2 regions of the Marinomonas sp. 15G6-16 genome follow, and region 2 is predicted to be linked to the other one. Evidence: predicted binding sites of a transcription regulator. Region 2 holds the regulator's gene; the other holds the start of a gene.
What was found. The regulator LexA, encoded in region 2, represses DNA repair genes until DNA is damaged. The targets are predictions, from matches to a motif close to TACTGTNTANNTANACAGTA.
Positions count from the first base shown of each region.

Region 1: a site for LexA is predicted at 1,979-1,998, ahead of dinB (DNA polymerase IV). Genes of this name have one in related genera too.

Region 1 covers NZ_CM147916.1:1,212,625-1,222,945, reverse strand. The annotation lists gene AC0L46_RS05890 (flagellar assembly protein T N-terminal domain-containing protein) at 1-1,004, opposite strand, end outside; gene AC0L46_RS05885 (LPP20 family lipoprotein) at 1,016-1,669, opposite strand; gene dinB (DNA polymerase IV) at 2,020-3,072, shown strand; gene AC0L46_RS05875 (hypothetical protein) at 3,149-4,129, shown strand; gene AC0L46_RS05870 (alpha/beta hydrolase) at 4,478-5,146, shown strand; gene AC0L46_RS05865 (inositol monophosphatase family protein) at 5,170-5,985, shown strand; gene AC0L46_RS05860 (DUF2489 domain-containing protein) at 6,063-6,524, shown strand; gene AC0L46_RS05855 (hypothetical protein) at 6,581-6,892, shown strand; gene AC0L46_RS05850 (mechanosensitive ion channel family protein) at 6,923-7,753, shown strand; gene greB (transcription elongation factor GreB) at 7,874-8,383, shown strand; gene AC0L46_RS05840 (DUF72 domain-containing protein) at 8,398-9,243, shown strand; gene AC0L46_RS05835 (NUDIX hydrolase) at 9,258-9,806, opposite strand; gene AC0L46_RS05830 (HlyC/CorC family transporter) at 9,816-10,321, opposite strand, start outside.
Region 2 covers NZ_CM147916.1:3,211,003-3,221,323, reverse strand. The annotation lists gene AC0L46_RS15300 (alpha/beta fold hydrolase) at 1-98, opposite strand, end outside; gene sixA (phosphohistidine phosphatase SixA) at 170-649, opposite strand; gene AC0L46_RS15290 (DUF4389 domain-containing protein) at 636-920, opposite strand; gene AC0L46_RS15285 (NAD(P)H-dependent glycerol-3-phosphate dehydrogenase) at 913-1,941, opposite strand; gene AC0L46_RS15280 (protein adenylyltransferase SelO) at 1,985-3,406, opposite strand; gene AC0L46_RS15275 (DEAD/DEAH box helicase) at 3,434-4,795, opposite strand; gene dinG (ATP-dependent DNA helicase DinG) at 4,916-7,039, opposite strand; gene lexA (transcriptional repressor LexA) at 7,109-7,729, shown strand; gene AC0L46_RS15260 (hypothetical protein) at 7,798-8,064, opposite strand; gene AC0L46_RS15255 (DUF6586 family protein) at 8,067-8,534, opposite strand; gene topA (type I DNA topoisomerase) at 8,531-10,321, opposite strand, start outside.

The DNA.
Region 1 (10,321 bases), 1.2 Mb from region 2:
GTGTCGCCTTGCTTTATGCCTGATAATGAGCCGGCCGCTATATGTATTCTATTGCCTTCTGTACGAAAAATATTGGCCATGAATGGCTGGCATCGCAATTGTTCGCTAGTGTCTAATGCGCTTTCTTTTAATGCTTGTTGTACGACTCTACCATAATGAACTGTCCAGAATTTTGCACTACCAAAACCTATTCTGGCGTGGTCTGAAATATCCCAATTACCTATTTCATTGTATCTATGTTCAAAAAGTAGGGCGCCGCTGAAACCATCGTATATATAAATATCGACCACAAAGTTTCTTTCTTTATCTATATCTTCATCTAAAAGGTCTTTTGCGTCTTTATTGTTTGGCTGTCTGAGGTAGACTTCACTGATGTCTCTGATAACGCCACTAACAATATACTGAACACCCAGTTGTTCGCTTATCCTAGTAACGTTTGTGAGAGAGCCATCGAAGTTGGTTGAAGAAGGGGCGTTGATAAGATCAGGGTAAATGGCGATGTTAGTTGCTGTAATTGCTCTAACGTAACCTTGTTTGTTGATTTCGTCAGCGAGGTGCTTTGGGAGTTCTCTTGCGATGTTGCTGAGTTCGCCCAGTCTTGCTTGCTGTGGATTCTGTAATTCAAATCCTGTGACGCCTACTGTTTTTCTATAATAACTTGTTGGGCCGCTGCTGCACTGTGAATCAGGAGTAACTTCTATACGCGCAATAAGAGATAAAAAGTCTCCATTAATCTCTTCGGACAAAATGCGTGCCCGTTGAACATGGCCAGAGCTTCGAATTTCTATATTGGATTCGAGTTCTCCATTATTGAGTTCATCTTTTACATTTACTCGAGAGCCTGATTCAAGAACGGCTTGTTTTATGGCTTGTTGAGTGGCTCTGTATCTTGCATCGGCAATGTCATCATTATAGATGATGGCCTCACCTGCAACATCAACAGTTTCCGCAAAAATGTTAATGGAGATTAAGAGACCTAATGTAACAAACAGAGCATGCTTCAAGATCAATACCGTTAATCAATGCTGTAGAAGTTTGTTGTTGGCGGAGAACTTTCCACATTAATTGCTCGGTAGCCTGGAGTGACTTGGCAATTAGGGTCCGTATTGATGCCTTGGGAGGAAGTCACACATTGACGGAAGTTTTCTTGCAGTGCCATTTCGACTACGGTTTCAAATGTACCATCTTCATGTTCACGTTGAGAGACTACTTTTGCACCTACGAGATAAGCGTCTACATACGTTCTTAATTCATCATTTTGAATAACCATGTTGCTTAAGGAGCTAGAGCCATCGATTTTCAAACCATAAACTCGCTCTGATAGGTTTCTATAGGCATCCAGCATAGAGCTACGAAGTGTCATTATGCGAGCTTGAGATTTAGATAAACGCTTGTTGGTTGTTAAAGCCGCGTAGCCTGTCGCTGTTACGACAATTGGTTCTTGCTTGATAACAGCAATAGTGTTGTTTGCGTTTGCTGCACCATTTTGTGTGGTTGGCGTATTGTAAGTATTAGCAGTAGTTGTGGTGCCAAAATTACCAACTGTATTGCCATTACAAGGTGCAACAGAAGTACATTCTCCAGTTGAGCCTTGCTGGTTTAGGTTTTGGCAGCCGGCAAGGATGATTGCACCCATGGTTATTAATAAAATTCGTAGTGATAGTGTCATTGTGTGCCCTTTAAATGGAAGTCCTTGCTGCAAATGTGACTATACAGGTATTCATCATAAATAAATTATTCTAAAAATACCTTTGCTTTTCAATATCTTTAATTTGCTCAATAAAATGTAAACCATTTTACGCTCCAGCGTCCATGTTTGCTCGTGTAAAAAGGTGCTTTTATTGGCTTTCGGCACAAAAAAAATCATTTGAAGGAGTTTTTTTTAACATTAGCTAACAATCTTCTGTATTAATAAGGTGTTAATGAGAAGGTTTGTTTACTTTTATTGGCTATGTAAATTACCAGACTAATGGGTGTATACTGTTTTTTTATACAGTTGTTCTTGGTGTTGCAATGCCAATGTCCCGAAAAATTATCCATATAGATGCTGACTGCTTTTACGCGGCGATCGAAATGCGTGATGATCCTAGTTTGCGAGATATTCCCATTGCTATTGGTGGGCCAGTGGATCGTCGTAGTGTTTTGGCGACGGCAAATTATGCTGCCCGTGTTTACGGTGTTCGATCGGCGATGCCCACCTCTGTAGCTAAGCGACTTTGCCCTTCATTGCTTGTTATTCCTGGAAATATGGCGAAATACCGAGAAGCTTCGCAGCAAATGCAGGCCATCTTTCGTGAGTTTACTCATATTATTGAGCCCTTATCCTTAGACGAAGCTTATCTTGATGTGACGGACTCAGAGCATTTTCAAGGTAGTGCGACTCGAATAGCCGAAAAGGTCCGAGCCCGGATTTTTGAAGAGGTTGGAATCACTGTTTCTGCTGGTGTTGCCACTAACAAATTTATTGCCAAAGTCGCTTCTGACTGGGAAAAACCAAATGGCTTAACGGTTGTTTCGCCGGAGAAGCAGTTTGAGTTTGTGTCAGAGACCCCTGTGAAGTTTATTTCTGGAATTGGGCGAGTGGCACAAGAAAAGCTTGCTGGGCTTGGTGTGTATACTTGTGCAGATTTACAAAAGCAGGAATTTTCTGTGTTACAGAAAACATTCGGCAGTATGGCGTTTCGATTGTCTCAGCTTGCTTTGGGAGTAGATGAACGCCCTGTTGTGGTTTCTAGAGAAAGAAAAAGCATTTCAGTCGAGCGCACTTTTGATAAAGATTTGTCGGATATGAAAGCATGTCGAGATGTTCTACCTATGTTGTTGGCTGAGTTAAAAAGGCGGATGATGGGTAAAGGCGTTGATTCTCAGTTAAGTAAGTACTATTTAAAATTGAAGTTTGATGACTTTAAGCAAACGACAATAGAGCAGCCGATTAAAAGCAAATTAACCGATGAAATCTTTTTTTCTTTGCTTGCGCAGGCTTGCTCTCGGTCTCTACGTCCAGTGCGCTTAATTGGTGTTGGTTATAGGCTTTCCCCTCCAAAACCGCTGCAATTGAATTTTGAATTTTGATGTGCAGTGTAAATATTGATCATTTTTCGTACGGCTGACTATACTCATTAGAATAACTTCTATGGGAGGTGTTCAAATGTTTAAGCAGCATAATAAATATAATTACGTCCATATGAGTCAGCCTGACTCTTTGTCTCATCGACTGCGCTTTGAAGTTGAGCAAACTTTGTCTTCTTTATATGCCGATTCTTCCTTAGTAGATTTACTTGATAGTTTGTATTTACCTTTTTCGAGTTGGATTAATAAAAAAGCCAGTGCAGGGCAAGGTACTTTGTTTGTTGGTGTTGGAGGTGCGCAAGGTTGTGGTAAAACGACTTTTTGTAGTGTTGTTCGTCGAGTTTTGCACAAAGGGTTTGACTTGAATTGTGTGGTTTTGAGTTTGGATGATTTATACAGCACTCGATATGATCGACTTAAGTTCGCTAATAAAACAACAAATCTGTTTTCCGTCCGAGGTGTGCCAGGTACCCATGATATTGAGCTAGCCATGATTCTTTTTGAGCGTTTAAAGAACCTTAAAGAAGGAGAGGTGATGCGACTGCCTTGTTTTGATAAGTCGATCGATGATCGTAAAGCGGTTCATTTGTGGCAAGAGGTTCAGGGGCCAGTTGATGTTGTGTTGTTTGAAGGTTGGTGCGTGGGTGCTCCTCCGATGAAAGAGGGGCTAAATCATCCAATTAATTCACTTGAAGAAGAATTGGATACGGATGGTTTATGGCGAAAAACGATGAACCAGCGTTTGAAACAAGATTATAAAGAGTTGTTTTCTAAAATTGATTTAATGGTTTGGATGCAGGCGCCTCATTACGACGTGGTATATAACTGGCGCAATAAGCAGGAACGCATGCTGGAAAGCCATCTTCACGATATTCATGGCATTTTACTGGATACAATTGATTTAAAAGTCATGTCTGAAGCTGAGTTGAAGCGGTTCATGCAATATTACGAGCGCCTTACTCGCCATTTATTGGCTGTTATGCCAGACCAAGCCGATGTGCTTTTTACTTTAAGTGAGGCTCAAGAAGTGATTAAGACGCGCTATCCAACTGAGCATTAGTGTCTAGGGAAGGTGTTAACAAGTCCACTGGCTTCAGCGTGTGGATAAATCTTTATTACTCGAGGCAAGCTTCGCAGTCCAATATGAATATATTGGCAAGAAGCTTAACGAAGAATAAAAAGCGTTTAGCTCACGCCCTTCGGGTCTTTCAGAGAAACGGCCTCTCTGCGTTAAGAGTGATTGAAAGGTATTAACATTCCTGCTCACTCTTGCCTTGATAGACCGTTTCTCTGATAAGACTGAAGCTCAGAAGACTTATTCTCATCTTCCCTAGATATATCGAGAGAGAAACTTCATTGTGATAGGCTATGGCGATTGACATAGCCTATTTTTTTGGAGAGAGAAAGAATGACTGATTTATTGCCTTCTGTCATCGTAGAAACCAACCCTCAACCTGATGCCGCGATTATTTGGTTGCATGGCCTTGGATCGGATGGTCATGACTTTGAGTCTTTAGCGCCTGCTTTGTCTTTATTGCCAGATCTTGGTGTGCGATTTGTGTTTCCTCATGCCCCTAAGCGTCCAGTAACCATTAATGGTGGTATGGAAATGCGCGCTTGGTATGACATTTATGAAATGACACTAGAGCGCAAGGTGGATATGGCTAATATCGATGAATCTTATCAGCAGATTGAAACCTTGATTGAAGATCAGATTAAACAGGGTATTTCGGCTGATCGTATCATTGTTGCAGGCTTTTCTCAGGGCGGTGTTATTGCTTATCAAGCAATGTTACGCACAAAACACACACTGGCAGGTGTACTTGCCTTATCGACTTACCTGGTAAATGGTGATGCTGTGCCTGAATCAGCAGAATGTATTAATGGCCAAACTCCGATCTTAATTCACCATGGATCGCAAGACCCGATTGTTGCGCCTGTTTTAGGTACACAAGCGAGGGATTTATTAGTCTCAAAAGGCTTCAGTGTCTCCTATCAATCTTATCCAATGCCTCATTCGGTGTGCCCTGAACAGGTTGACGATATTTCAGTCTGGCTTAATGAAAGATTGGCTTAACTTAAAAAAGCTGGGTGGATCTTATGATCAGTGGTTCTGATATCGAATGGTTAAATTTTGCTAAGTCGCTTGCTGTAAGCGCTGGCGAAATGATGATTGAGGCGAGAAATAAAGCGGCGTTTGTTCGTGATTATAAAAGTGATCACGAACTCGTGACGAGTACGGATTTAGCGATTGATCAGTTTTTATGTTCGAGTATTGCAACGCGTTATCCAGAACATCTTATTTTATCTGAGGAGTCTTCACCGGATCTTCAATTCACCTCCAGCAATACACCTGTTTGGGTAATTGACCCGATTGATGGCACAGTGAATTTTGCTCATGGTCATGCACATGTCGCTGTTTCAATTGGCTTGTATTTAAATGGAGAGCGAGTTGTTGGTGTGGTGAATGCCCCATTTCTTAATGAATGTTATTGGGCTAGAAAGTCTCATGGTGCGTATTGCAATGATGAGTTGCTGAGTGTGTCTGGTAATTCAGTATTGCGTAACTCGCTGGTTGCAACAGGTTTTCCTTATCAAAAAGATGCTTTGAAACCGATACTTGAACGTGTTTCGCGTATTTTGCATGCTTGTCAGGATGTGCGACGTAATGGTTCTGCTGCGTTGGATTTATGTTGGGTCGCAGCGGGTCGTTTAGATGCGTACTTTGAGACGGTAAAGCCTTGGGATATGGCGGCAGGAGCTCTTATTGCACAGGAAGCTGGTGCAAAAGTTGGGCGTTATTCTGTACCTCAGAATGATTGGCCAGAAGCGATCAATGGTGACTCGTTATTGGTGTCATCACCGGCTCTATATGATGACTTATATGCTTTATTACAGCCTGAGTATTCGCTGTAATAAAGGGGTAAGTTTGTTGTTTTATAAAATTAGGTGGATTTAACCGCTTGATATATTGGTTGTGAGTAGAATTTACTATGTCTTTAACAGTGTTCTTTGTTTTTCTTTTTATAGCTGTCAGTATCATGGCGGTGTCACTTTGGTTTATTTTTCGTCAGCTTAAACTTAATAAAATGCGTAAGCAGCGCATCCTTGATGGTGAAGCTCGGATCATTGCTGAGCGTCAGAAGAGAATTGATAGTATTGAAGTTTTATTGAAAGTAGCTAATACAGATGAGATGGGATGGATTGAAGCCAGTATTAGAATTAAAAACCTTCTAGATCAGTTGGGCGTTGATTTATCTGATCATGAAGACATTTCAGCTTTTTATATAGTGACTGAAAGTACGATGCATATTCCAACCCATGAGCAATGGAATTTGTTGCCTAAAGAGGCGAAAAAGAAATTCCGTAATGAAATGGCAAAATGCGAAGCCGATAATGCCGAGCATTTATTGCGAGCTCAGAAAAGCTTGAGTTCTTATTCCTTTTCCCGATGATTGTTCAGCTTATCGTCTCAGCCGTTCTTTTGTGCTTGCTCTTGTTGGGGCTTGTTTTGTTTTATGTAAAACGCCCTACAAAACTACCTTATTATATTTTTTCGCCCCAAGATTGTATTGAGTTTTTAGCGAAGGCAATAAAGGGTGAGCTGCTAGAGCATGAGTGGCATGCTTTTATAGGCATGGCTTTGAGAGGGGATGAGGAATTAGAAAAGTTACGAAAAAGCTGTTTATTTATCGATGAATATTGTGTAAAACGTACGCATTTATTGCACAATCGAAAGTGTTTGGCTTTTGATGATGAGGCAAAATCGCAGCTACAGGAATTGTTGGATGAGTGGCGCCATAAAGTGTCTTATGTAGCCTAATATGTTTTATATAGTGAAGGAGTTAATAGTATGAATGATATGCAAGATCTACTGGATCAAGGTGCCAAGTGGTTGCCACTTATTACTGAAGGGTTAATTAACCTGTTTTTTGGTTTAGTTATATTCTTTATTGGTAAATTTGTCGCTTCTAAAGTAGCTAAGTGGTGTGAAAACCGCATGTTGAAGTCTTCTGTTGATAAAGCAGTGGCGGGTTTTACGTCAAGTATTCTTTATGCCTTGATGTTTGCTGCGATTACTTTAATGGCATTAGGTCAAGTTGGCGTTGAAACTACTTCTTTTATCGCGATTCTTGGTGCCGCAGGTTTAGCGGTTGGCTTGGCATTGCAAGGCTCACTATCTAACTTCGCGTCTGGTGTGTTGATTATTATCTTACGCCCTTTCAAAAGTGGCGATTTTATCGATGGCGCTGGTCAAATGGGTACGGTAGATCGTATTGAATTGTTCCACACTTATTTAAAAACAACAGATAATCGTGTTGTGATTATTCCGAACTCAGCGGTAATGGGTGGCTCAATTGTTAACTTCTCTCGTGAAGCAACTCGTCGTGTAGACTTGGTTATTGGTATTAGTTACGATGCAGATATTCGTTTGGCTAAGCAAATCATGGAAGAAATTATCGCTGCTGATGAACGTATTTTAAAAGACCCTGCATGCACTATTGCAGTATCTGAATTGGCTGACAGTTCTGTTAACTTTGTTGTGCGCCCTTGGGTGAATGCGGCAGATTATTGGACTGTTCGTGCAGATGTATTAGAAAAAGTGAAATATGCATTTGATGAGCGTGGTGTTGGTATTCCTTACCCTCAAATGGATGTTCATCTTCACAAGCAAGAGTCGTAATATCTAGGCTCTTTGCTTTCAAAATGCCGCCAAGTGATTATCATTGCTTGGCGGCATTTTTGTTTTTCAAGAAAGCTGCTTTTCTTTCGATTAAAAAACTATTTTTTTAGGTTGTTGCTAATGAGTCGCTATCGTCCACCATCCTCCCCAAAATCAGCTTATATTACCCAAGAAGGTGCTCAGGCTCTGTTGGCTGAACTGAAGTATTTGTGGAAAGAGAAGCGTCCGGCGGTTACTGAAACAGTGCGAGAGGCGGCTGCGCAAGGCGACCGCTCTGAAAATGCTGAGTACATTTACGGCAAGAAGCAGCTACGTGAGATAGATAGGCGAGTACGCTATCTTGAGAAACGTCTAGATGCCTGTACGGTCGTTGATCGTTTTCCGAGTGATCAAAGTCGAGTGTTCTTTGGTGCATGGGTAACCTTAGAAGACGAAAGTGGCGAAATTAAAGAATATCGTATTGTTGGTCCTGATGAGTTAGATCATCATGCTAGCTACATTAGTATTGATTCGCCTGTGGCTCGAGCTTTACTAAAGAAGCAAGAAGGGGATGAGGTGGCCATTCGTCTTGCAGCAGGAGAGAAAGTATATTTTATTGAGGCGATTGAATATCGATCTATAGAGTCGTGAGAATTCATTATGGCATGGCGCAGTGGCAGCACCCTGCGTGGACAAACTGGCTTTATCCAAGTTCGCTTCCTGCCTCTGAAAGAATAGGGCGCTATTCAGACGTTTTTTCCACCGTTGAAGTCGGTAGTACTTTTTACACAAAAGTCGATCAGGCTCAGTTGCAGCGTTGGTATGAAATGGTGAGTGACAACTTTCGCTTTTGTTTTAAAGTGTCTCAAGAGATAACTCATCGTTTAAATGAGCGTTCTTGGGAAGAGGTTGTTGCAGATTGGTTGAGCTTTATGGAATCGCTTGTACCTTTGCAGTCAAAGCTAGGCCCTACTATGCTTCAATTTCCTTCGTCTTATGCCGGAGAATCGCTGGAAAAGATATTGTCTCTGTGTGATTTGTGGAAGCTAGAGACGCCTTTATCTGTTGAGGTTCGGCATTTGTCGTTCTTTGATAAAGGAGTGGTTGAGAAGGGGCTACTTGCAGGGTTGTCGAATGCAGGTGTTAATCGAGTAGTGATGGACTCAAGGCCTATTTTTTCCACGCCAGCCTATTGTGAAAGTTTGGTTGATGCTCAGAAAAAGAAGCCAAGGGTGCCTTGCCACCCAGTTGCTACCGCTCAACATCCAGTTGTGCGTTTTATTGGTCATCCAGACTTATCGTTAAATGAGGTCTGGCTAGATCAATGGGCGCTAAAATTGTCTCAATGGTTGAAAGAAGGATTACAGCCGTTTGTGTTTGTTCACTCGTCCGATAATATTGCTGCGCCAACATTAGCTGCAAGACTGGATGAAAAGGTAAATTTGCTTGTCCCTGATTATCAGCCAGCTTTGTTATTGCCAGACTCTCAGGAACAAATTGCGCTTTGGTAGGGGATGTTTGCTTCTTACTTTGAACAAAGCTGATCGACTAGAATGACGTCGTCATGAAAACCATAGTGCCCAGCTTCATGGTCTTGAATAAAGAGCTTTAATGTTTTGCTAACGCTGCTAAACGCAAGCTCATTCCAAGGGATGTCTTTTAATTCAAACAGTGCTACTTCCGAGCTTTCTTCTGTCGGATGGAAGTCGTCTTTTTCTAATTCGGCTAAATAGAACAGGTGAATCTGATTGATATGAGGGATGCTTATCATGCTAAAGAGTTGTAAGCATTTAGCGACTGAACCGCTTTCTTCTAGGGTTTCTCTTAGTGCGCCTTCGCTGGTGGTTTCTTGGTTTTCCATGAAGCCAGCTGGTAAAGTCCAAAACCCTAGACGAGGCTCAATATTGCGTCGGCACAACAGAACTTTTCCCTCATAAAGAGGAATGGTGCCTGTAATAAGATTTGGGTTGTCATAATCGATGTTCCCGCAACTTGGGCACATTGCCCGCATTCGGTTGTCTCCGGCCGGTATCGTCATGTTGACTGAGTGGCCGCACTGGGAACAAAATCTCATTATGTTTCCTTATCGCTTTAGTTGGAGCTTAGCGTATTTCACAACTTTGTCTTCGATCTCTTGGATTTCAATCATATAGTGGCCAACCCATAAACTGATAGGGTGTTCTGGGATGAATTCCAATGTTTCTATGATTAGGCCGTTTAGTGTTTTGGGGCCATCAGTAGGCAGGTGCCAGTCGAGTGTTTTGTTGATCTCGCGGATGTGAGTGGAGCCTTCTATTCGGAAGGAGCCATCGTCTAGCGTTTGTATCTCTTCTTCTTCATCCTGAGTTGGTGGAGTGAACTCGCCAACGATTTCTTCTAGTACGTCTTCTAGAGCGGCAATACCTTGGACATCACCATACTCATCCACCACTACGCCCATTTGTTGATGGTCTTTTTGGAAGTTGAGAAGCACTGTGTTTAGAGAGGTGCTTTCAGGGATGAAATACGGTTCAAGTGTTGCCTTTAATAATGCGGCTTTGGATGGTGTGGGGTCGCGCAAGAACATTGCAGCGTGTCGTGCGTGAAGAA
Region 2 (10,321 bases):
TGCAATGACAAGATTTTTAAAGCAGAAGTATTTTGTGGTAACCACTGCAAACCTGAAATTTCGGTATGCCCTAGTTTATAAACTATGTCATTTCCCATCGTACTTTTTACCAATAAATGAATGAAGTATGACCCGGCTATTCAACACCTAAGCTCAAACCAATAAAAGGCTAAAGTGCTGAAATTTTCCAACGATATTGGCAGCAAGCGCCAGCCAATAATTCCCCTTCGAGGGCCACCATGGTCGCAGTTTCCATCGAGAGATCTAGAGGCAAGGGCTGATCAACCAAATAATCAATTAATTGATAGGCAAAAGGCTGATGTGTTACCAGTAAAATCGCATTGTCATCCTGCTCACCAAGCCAAGCGGCAACATTCACCACTCGACCATCGGGAGTAATTTCTGGACAATCTTTCACCTCAACCGACTCACCAAGGGTTGCAAGAAAGGTTTTTGCCGTTTGCTGAGCCCTTAAATACGGACTCACGAAAACAACATCAAGATGCTCAGCCTTTTTAACAAAAGCCTCTGCCGTCGAGATAACTTGCGCAACACCTTTTTCTGTTAGTTTTCGTTGTGCGTCCTGACTGTAGCTATAAGGTTCAGCATGACCATGACGCAAAACATATAAGCGTTTAAGCGTCTTCATCTATCTCTTCTTGCGGCCAAGGTTGGAATGGAAAAGGTTTTTCCTCTTCAGCGAAAGACAAAAATAAGAAAATCTGCTGGATAAAAGCTGTAACACTTTTCAGCCAAAGAGATAGTGTTTGCGGCTCATGCTTTGAACCAAGTTTCACCAAGCTCACTATTACCAACAAGATACCAAAAACGCTCATCGCAATATTGAGCACAACCCAATAAACCAACATAAAAATCAAACGAAACCAAAAACCCTGATCAGCATAACCTGGCTTAGACATTGTTACTTTCCTCATTTGTCGCGAATTCCACATCCCATTTTTGCTCACCTGTCATCATTGACCCAATCAATGACTCAAGCTTAGCACCTTCAAATAATAGCTTAGACAAACCTTCAGCCAACGGCATGTATAAACCGTGCTTATGAGCTTCTTCTACTACCATTTTTAACGTATTCACACCTTCAGCAACCTCTCCAATAGAACCGATTGCTTCTTCTAAATCTTGACCTGAACCAATAGCAAAACCAACACGATAGTTACGGCTCAACGGTGAAGTACAGGTAGCAATCAAATCTCCCATTCCCGCCAAACCCAAGAATGTCATTGGATTCGCACCAAAGTGCACAGCAAAACGACTCATTTCCGCCAAACTACGCGTCATAATCATCGACATGGTGTTTTCACCGACATTTAATGCCTTAGCGAGTCCACAAACAATCGCATAAATATTCTTAAGTGCGCCAGCAAGCTCCACACCTGTACTGTCTTTATTTTCATAAACACGAAACGTAGGAGACTTCAGCAACTCTATCGTTCTTTGTCTAACTTGATCATCAGAGCTCGCAATGACAGAGCCTGTCATTTGACCTGCTGCAATCTCTTTTGCCAAATTAGGGCCACTCAATACACCAATTTTTTGCGTGATAGGGTTTCGACGCAAAATATCACTCATTAGTTCAAAACGATTTGGATTAAATCCCTTTGTGGTGCTGATTAAAATTTTATCCGCTGTCAACAAAGGCTCTATCCGCTGAACAACCTGCTCAAAAGATTTCGATGGAATTGAGACAAAAACCGTATCACTTTCTCGAATTGCTTGCTCTAAATTCGACGTCGCCAGCAATTCTCGATGCAATGGCGCATTAGGTAAATATCGACTATTCAACCCAGTTAAATTAATTTCTTCAACCTGCTCTTCATTTCGCATCCACTGGCTTACTTGATGACCATTATTGGCCATAATATTTGCCAAGGCCGTACCAAAACTGCCGCCACCTAATACACATACCGAATGCTTCATAACCATAATTTCTCTTTGTCTATTAATATCATCTTAAGCCAAATTAAGACGAGCAACTCACTTCTAATGACTTACCCCATTCAGGCGCGCGCTGAGCAAGCGAATTCGACTCAGGGTGTTCATCAAAAGGAGAAGTCAGTACATTTAACAAATGCCTAAAAGGCAAATAATCGCCCTGTTCCGCTGCCACAATGGCATTGTGAGCTAAATAATTTCTTAGTATAAATTTCGGATTAACTTGAGTCATTGATTCGCTCACACTCTGCCAATCTGAAGATCCAGCAATACGCGCTGCTTGGTAGTCTTGCAGCCAACTCTGTAGCCTCTGACGATCCACTACCTCATCAAGCAAGAGACTAAAACCATTTTTTTCAAAATAACTAAGCAAGCGAAAAAACACAGAGTAATCCATCTTCTCACTGGCTAAAATACTAAAAAGTGGCGGCAACAAGGCATGCACGTCTTTAGAGGAATCTAACCCAAGCTTCGCCATCATCAGTGCGTCGTAATGGGTTTGTAATTCAACCTCATAACCTTGCAGAATGGCAACCAATTGATCTCGTTCTAAATGCTTTGAAAAACATCTCATCAAACAGTTTAAATTCCACAATCCAACGCCCGGCTGCCGAGAAAAAGCATAACGACCCTCACAATCTGAGTGGTTACACACCCAATCTGGCTCATAGTCTTCCATGAATCCATAAGGGCCATAATCAATCGTCTCACCAGTGAATGAGAAATTATCCGTATTCATCACACCATGCTGAAAACCAACCGCTTGCCATTTAGCAATCATTCGAGCGGTTCGCTTCACCACCTCTTTGAGCATGTTTTCTAATGGGGCGTCTGTTTTCAGACAATCTGGATAGTAATGCTCAAGACAATAGTCAATCAGCTCATTTAGCTGATCCTGCTTTCCCTGATAAAAGAAGTATTCAAAGTGGCCAAATCGAATGTGCCCCTGAGCCACTCTCAACAACATCGCGCCGGCTTCTGGCTGCTCACGATAAACTGCCTCACGACTATCATAAAGCCCCAAAGCACGAGAAGTTGGGACTGACAAAGCAGCCATCGCCTCACTCGCCAAATACTCACGAATACAAGAACGCAGCACTGCACGACCATCACCGCGACGAGAATAAGGCGTGGGACCCGCACCTTTCATATGCAAATCGTATAAAAGACCGTCTTGACCTCGAACTTCTCCTAGCAACACACCTCGCCCGTCACCGAGCTGAGGAGAAAAACCACCAAACTGATGACCAGCGTAAACCATACTTAAACTATGAGGCGATGCATCTTCACCGCTCAATAAACGCTTGGTTTGGGGGGATTTAATATCGATGGATAAAAACGTGGCGAGCGATTGATTAAATTCAACCAATCGCTGCTCAAGAAGTGGTTGAACGACTGTTTTCGATGAAAACATATCGCCCAACGTTGAAAAGTGATGTTCTAAGTTCATCTTATCTCACTAAAAAGTAAGCGATGTTTATTGAGACATATCTACCATATATTCACAACGGATACTCTCACCGACAACTCTTTCTATTTCCGGAATCATAAAGGCGTCATCTTCACTTGCGAAGCTAACAGATTTACCTAATTCACCACCACGACCTGTTCGACCGATACGGTGAACATAATCTTCTGGATCTTCAGGTAAAGCATAGTTCACAACCAGCTCAACGTTGTCTACATGAATGCCTCGCCCTGCTACATCAGTCGCAACAAGCACTTGAATAGAACCTTCTTTGAAGTTCTTCAGGGTTTTGACTCGCTTATCCTGAGCCACTTCCCCAGACAAAATAGCGCAGTTAATATTCGCTTTACGCAAACGTTCAAAAAGGTCACGAGTTTCATCGCGACGATTGGCAAATATGATAGTACGTTGACCACCATTTTCTTCAATCAACTGTTTCAAAACTGGCCATTTCTGATCCGCTTCCACAGTATAGATAACTTGCTCAATGTTTTTGTTTGTCGCTTCTTTTGGCACAACAGACACTTCTTTCGGGAAGTAAGTCCATTGTTGAGCCAATGCTTGCACGTCTTTCGGGAAAGTCGCACTGAACAGCATAGTTTGTCGTGTTTCTTTCTGTGGTGTCATGCGAATAATGCTTTTCACATCTGGAATGAAGCCCATAGACAACATACGGTCCGCCTCATCTAAAACAAGACACTCCACTTTATTCAAAAGTACTTTACGATTTCGAGCGAAATCCAATAATCGACCCGGAGTCGCCACCAAAATATCAACATTCTCTGTTTCTAAAGCGATCTTTTGCTTTTCGTAACTCAAGCCACCCACTAATGAAACAACATTCAAATGGCAGTTTGACGTTAGCTTTTCAGCTTCATCGGCAATCTGCAACGCCAATTCACGAGTCGGAGCAATAATCAAACCACGTGCCAAGTTATTCGAACGTTTTTCTTCTAATGGGTAATCTAAGAAATCGCTGATCATAGCGATTAGGAAAGCCGCTGTTTTTCCTGTACCAGTTTGAGCTTGACCAATAATGTCATAACCCTGCAAGGTCATCGGCAATGTTTCCGCTTGAATTTCACTGCAATACTCAAAACCCATTTCAGAAATAGACTTCAAAACACGATCAGGAAGGTTTAGATCATGAAAGCGCAACTTACCTTCAACTTCCGCTACTGGAAAGTCTTCAATAGACCAAATTGGAGCTTTTTTAGAGCCACTCTGAGCCTCATCAACGGAATCAGGAGCTTGAGAGCTTTTTGCGTTTACTGGCTTTTCACTGTTGTTTCTAGGGCGTTTATTTGGACGGCGGCTACGCTTAGGCTTTGCTGTTTTTTCTGATGACACTTCTTGATTTTGGTTTTCCATATTGGAATCTATACGCTTCTATAATGTTTTAAGGTTATATGTTTTTGATGATAAACATTTGTGTAAGGAGTGTACCTAATTGACAAGGCTTTATCACCCTTTGCTTTTTGTCTGGCGTATTTATTGATATCGATAAGGCGGCAAACTGCTGATTAATTGAGGCCCATAACGCTTTGTCTTTAAGCGCTTATCCAATATATGGATTTCACCAGAGTCTTTTTCATTTCTCAATAAACGACCGGTTGCTTGAACTAACCTCAAAGATGCATCAGGAATGGTGATTTCCATAAATGGATTACCACCACGCTTTTGAATCCATTCCGCCAACGTTGCCTCAACAGGGTCATCCGGAACCGCAAACGGAATCTTAGCAATATAAACTCTTGTTAAGTAATTACCGGGTAAATCAACACCTTCAGCAAAACTGGCTAAGCCGAATAACAAACTGCCTTTTCCGTCATCAATTCGTGATTTATGGGAATCCAGAATAACTCGCTTAGATTGCTCTCCCTGCATCAGTAAAATTTCTTTCAACTTATCAGAAAGAGACAAAGACACTTCTTCCATTTGTCGACGCGAAGAAAACAGCACCAGACTGCCTTTTTCAATATCTACTGATTTATTTAAATAAGCGATAATTTCTGCCGTATGTTGCTCAACGCGGTTTGGCTCATTCTCCATATCAGGAACGATCAACAAGCCGTTTTCTTGAAAATCAAATGGACTCAAGACTCGCAAATATTCACTTTCACGGGGAACACCGGAGCGCATATTAAAGCGATGAAACTGGTTGAGTGCTGTCAGTGTGGCAGAAGTCACCACAGCGCCAAAGCACTTATCCCAAAGTTGCTGCCTCAGTGTGTTTGCCGCCAAAATAGGAGAACCACCAAGTTCGATATCCTGCTCCATTCCTTGCCCAGATAAAACCAACCAACGAGCATTAGGCGGATAATTTTGATCATCAACTGTAGAATACAATCGCCACAAGCTGACCGACTGCTCCAACCTACCCAAAATCACACCCAATATTGGCTGCCAAGTTTCTGCTGTTTCCGGCGTAATTCCCATGCCTTCATTTTGTTTGGTTTTCTTACATTCATCTTGAATGCTTTCGATGTTATTAAACAGTTTCTGATAAGAGGTTTGTAGACTGTAAGCCAATTGGCGCAGCTCATCTGGTATTAAACCAAACTCAAAACGATGCTGATTGTTTTCCTGATCCAACCCTAAACCCTGAATATAAGGCGCTAAACCTTGTTGGGCATATTGAATAAAGTTAACGATACTTTGTATTTGCTGAGGAATTTTAAGCAAAAGCTGACCGGTTAAACTGACGTCATCCGTCAGCTCTTGCTTGAGATTGACTAGATTCTTTTCCAATTGACGAAGCCAAGCAATACTCTGCTGCAACCTAACTTCATGACGGAAGTGACCAATCGCCTTATCTGGCAAATGATGGCCTTCATCAAACACATAAATTGTTTCTTTCGGGGCTGACAAAATCGCACCACCACCTAAAGATAAATCCGCTAAAACCAAGTCATGGTTTGCAACGATTACATCAGCCACCTCAATTTCGGCTCTTGCTTTAAAGAAAGGGCAAGCGGAATAATTAGCACAATTTCGATTCGTACACTGCTGATGATCTGTAGTTAAACGGCGCCAATCTTGCTCACGAATAACGCCTTCCCAATTATCTTTATCGCCGTCCCAACCACCTTTTTCTAACGCCGCATCCATTTCTTGATATAAAGCGGTATTCACATCATCCGACTGTAAATGCTGCTCAAAAAGCCCTGCAAACATATCATCAATTGCTTGCTCTTCTGAGCTTAAAAAGCCCTCTAAATTATTCAAGCACAAATATCGGCCTCGCCCTTTAGCTAAGGTATATTTGAAATTTAACTCGGTATGCTCAAGTAAATCCGGCAACTCTTTGTGGAGAATCTGCTCTTGCAGCGCAACCGTCGCTGTTGAAATAACCAGCTTTAAACCACGCGCTTTCGCAATTGGAATGGCGGCAAGACAATATGAAAGCGTTTTACCGGTTCCTGTTCCAGCCTCAATAACAGCAACATGCTTTTCATCCAGCCTTTCACCTTCCGAGCCTTGCTTAATATTTCCCAATGTACGAGCGATAGCGCCTATCATTTGGCGCTGTCCAGCCCTTGGTTTATGGGACTTCGCATCCAAAGAAGCTCGATATGCGAGTTGAATTTGTTTTTTTAGTTCGTCTGAAAGCATTTATATTATTGAGATTAGTTAAGAATGCTGTATATAATAACAGTTACTGTATAAACAACCAGACTCCTTATGATTAAATTAACCAAAAGACAATCTGACGTACTAGAAACCATTCGTGAATTTATTAATGAAACGGGGTTTCCACCTACTAGAGCAGAAATCGCCCGTCGCCTTGGGTTTAAATCACCCAATGCTGCCGAAGAACATTTAAAAGCCTTATCCAAAAAAGGGGCGATTGAAATGCTATCTGGCGCCTCTCGTGGGATTCGTCTCATTGAAGAAGCCTCCAATGACGAGCCAGAAGATTTAGGCTTACCAATTATTGGAAAAGTTGCCGCCGGCTACCCTATTCTTGCTCAAGAGAACATTGACTCTCATGTCAACATTCCAGCCAATATGTTTTCACCTCAGGCGGATTACTTCCTATCTGTCTCGGGAACCAGCATGAAAAACATCGGCATAATGGAAGGCGACCTTCTCGCTGTTCACAAAACCAGTACGGTACACAATGGCCAAGTAGTCGTTGCACGCATCGGTGATGAAGTAACAGTAAAACGCTTTGAGCAAAAAGGCAGCATCGTTCGCCTGATTCCTGAAAACGAAGAATACAATGACATCATTGTTGATCTCGAAAGCGAAGACTTTGCCATTGAGGGACTGTCTGTCGGCGTGATAAGACAAGGCCTTTAACAGTTTTTCCGCACCAATAGAAAAGCGAAGCATGTGCTTCGCTTTTCTAAATAACAAATAACGATCAATTAATGCAGAATTTTTGGTCGAAACTCTTCATTCTCAAGATATTCAGCACCTTCATCAAAAAAAGATTCGTCTGAATAAACATAATCAATACCTGCATGAAACATACACTTTGCCAGTTCGAAGTAACGATCCTTCAAATAAGATCGAGTGTCGTCTGATATTTGCAATGTTGCTAGCGGTGTCGTTTCCTCACCATCTTCACTGGCTGGTCTCAGCACAATATCGCCGTTCTCCAGCTCAACAATTTCTAGGTAGGACTCTTTCATATTCAATACTCTGATGACTCTTCTCTAAAACGCAAAACCAACTCAGCTAAATTCGCCAAATAGAAACCCACTGAAGCGCCCGCATCGTTACCGCGACCAATAAGATTATCGCCGCCCATTACAGACACAGCAGCACGACACTCCAACTGAGCAAGGTAAGCTTGCTCTAATTGGGCACACCAAGAATCTTTGCGAGAATATAAATCTGCCAATTCACTCAATGCCGGCACTACCATGTGTTTTGATTCTGCCTCTTTCATAAGCACAGAAACATCCAAAGAGCCTGACAGCGAGTAGGCAGTTGAAATCTCCTTCAACAAGCCATTCAACGCACTTTTCAACTGAAAAATAGCTGAGCTTTCTAACCCAACACTCAACCACTTCTCATCCATATCTTGGCTTTGCTGAATAAAACGTTTTGCTGTATCAATTTTCTGATTGGTTAAACTTGCTAAGCTAACACCACTCATTTCTTTTTGCCTTCCTCGATGACCCATTTAGAGCCAACATAAAAGGCTTTCCAGCCAGTCGGTTTACCCTCTTCTTCCGTCATAACATATTGCTCTTTGGTTTTACGGCTATAACGAATAATGGTTGGTCGACCTTCTGAGTCAGCGACAGGCGCTTTCGCAAAGAAGTGGTATTTAGGATCGATTTGATCCATGTACGGCAGCAACTCTTTCACCAATGGCGCACGCGTTTCTCGTTTTCGAGGGAACTGACTTGCCGCAAGGAATAAACCTGTCGCGCCATCACGCAATATGTAATGGTCTTCCACTTTGACACATGCCAAATCTGGCATTGGCACAGGATCCATTTTCGGCGGCGCAGCTTCACCACTCTTCAAGAGCTTCCGAGTGTTTTTGCAGTCTTCATTGGTACAACCAAAGTACTTACCAAATCGACCTGTCTTAAGCTGCATATCAGCGGAACACTTATCACACTCAATAACAGGGCCGTCGTAACCTTTAATTTTGAATGTGCCTTTCTCTACTTCATAACCAGAACAAGATGGATTGTTACCACAAACATGAAGCTTGCGTTTTTCATCCATCAAATAGCTGTCCATTGCAGAGCCACAAATCTTACAACGATGCTTATTAATAAGTGCTTTAGATTCACCTTCTTCGTCGTCAACGGCAACCGCTTCATCACCACGAACTAAATTGATCGTTGCCTTACAGCGCTCTTTTGGTGGTAAAGCGTAACCAGAACAAGACATAAATACGCCTGTGCTAGCTGTACGGATTTGCATAGGACGAGAACAAGTAGGACATTCAACATCCGTCGGCGTTGGCTCGTTCAGCATCATACCGCCTTCAGGCGACTCTGCTTTTGCCAACACACCACTAAAGTCCTTATAAAATGCGTTAAGGGTTTTAATCCAGTCTTTATGACCTTCTGCAATATCGTCGAGCTGCTCTTCCATTTGCGCAGTAAAACTGAAATTCATCAATGAACTAAAGCTGTCCACTAGACGTTCAGTAACAATATCACCCATTTTTTCAGCGTAAAAACGACGGTTTTCTACACGAACATATCCACGATCTTGGATTGTCGAAATAATAGATGCGTATGTAGAAGGTCGGCCAATACCACGTTTTTCAAGCTCTTTTACCAAACTGGCTTCGCTGAAACGCGCAATTGGCTTAGTGAAGTGCTGTTCTGGCAAAAGCTCTTTTAGATCAAGATATTCACCTTTGCCTACATCAGGCAGGATATTATCTTCACCTTTTTTAACAACGGTTTGCATCGCACGAGTGTAACCATCAAAGCGTAAAATTCGGCCTTTGGCTTTAAACTCGTATTCGCCACTGGTGACTGTAATTGTGGTCGAAGTGTACTCTGCAGGTGTCATCTGACACGCCATAAATTGACTGCGAATTAAGTCATATAAACGATGAGAGTCTTTCTCCATACCGAGCAAATCATCTACTCGTACATTCACATCAGAAGGTCGAATCGCTTCATGGGCTTCTTGCGCCCCTTCTTTGCTGCTGTAACGAATAGGCTCTGCTGGCAAATAAGCTTCGCCAAAATGAGCTGAGATATAACCTCTTAATGCTTCAACCGCGTCGGCACTCAAGTTTGTCGAGTCTGTACGCATATAAGTGATGTAACCCGCTTCATAAAGCCTTTGGGCCAACATCATGGTCTTCTTAACGCCGTAACCTAAACGCGTGCTGGCAGCCTGCTGAAGTGTTGAGGTGATAAATGGTGCAGACGGCTTACTCGTCGTCGGTTTATCTTCTCGGCT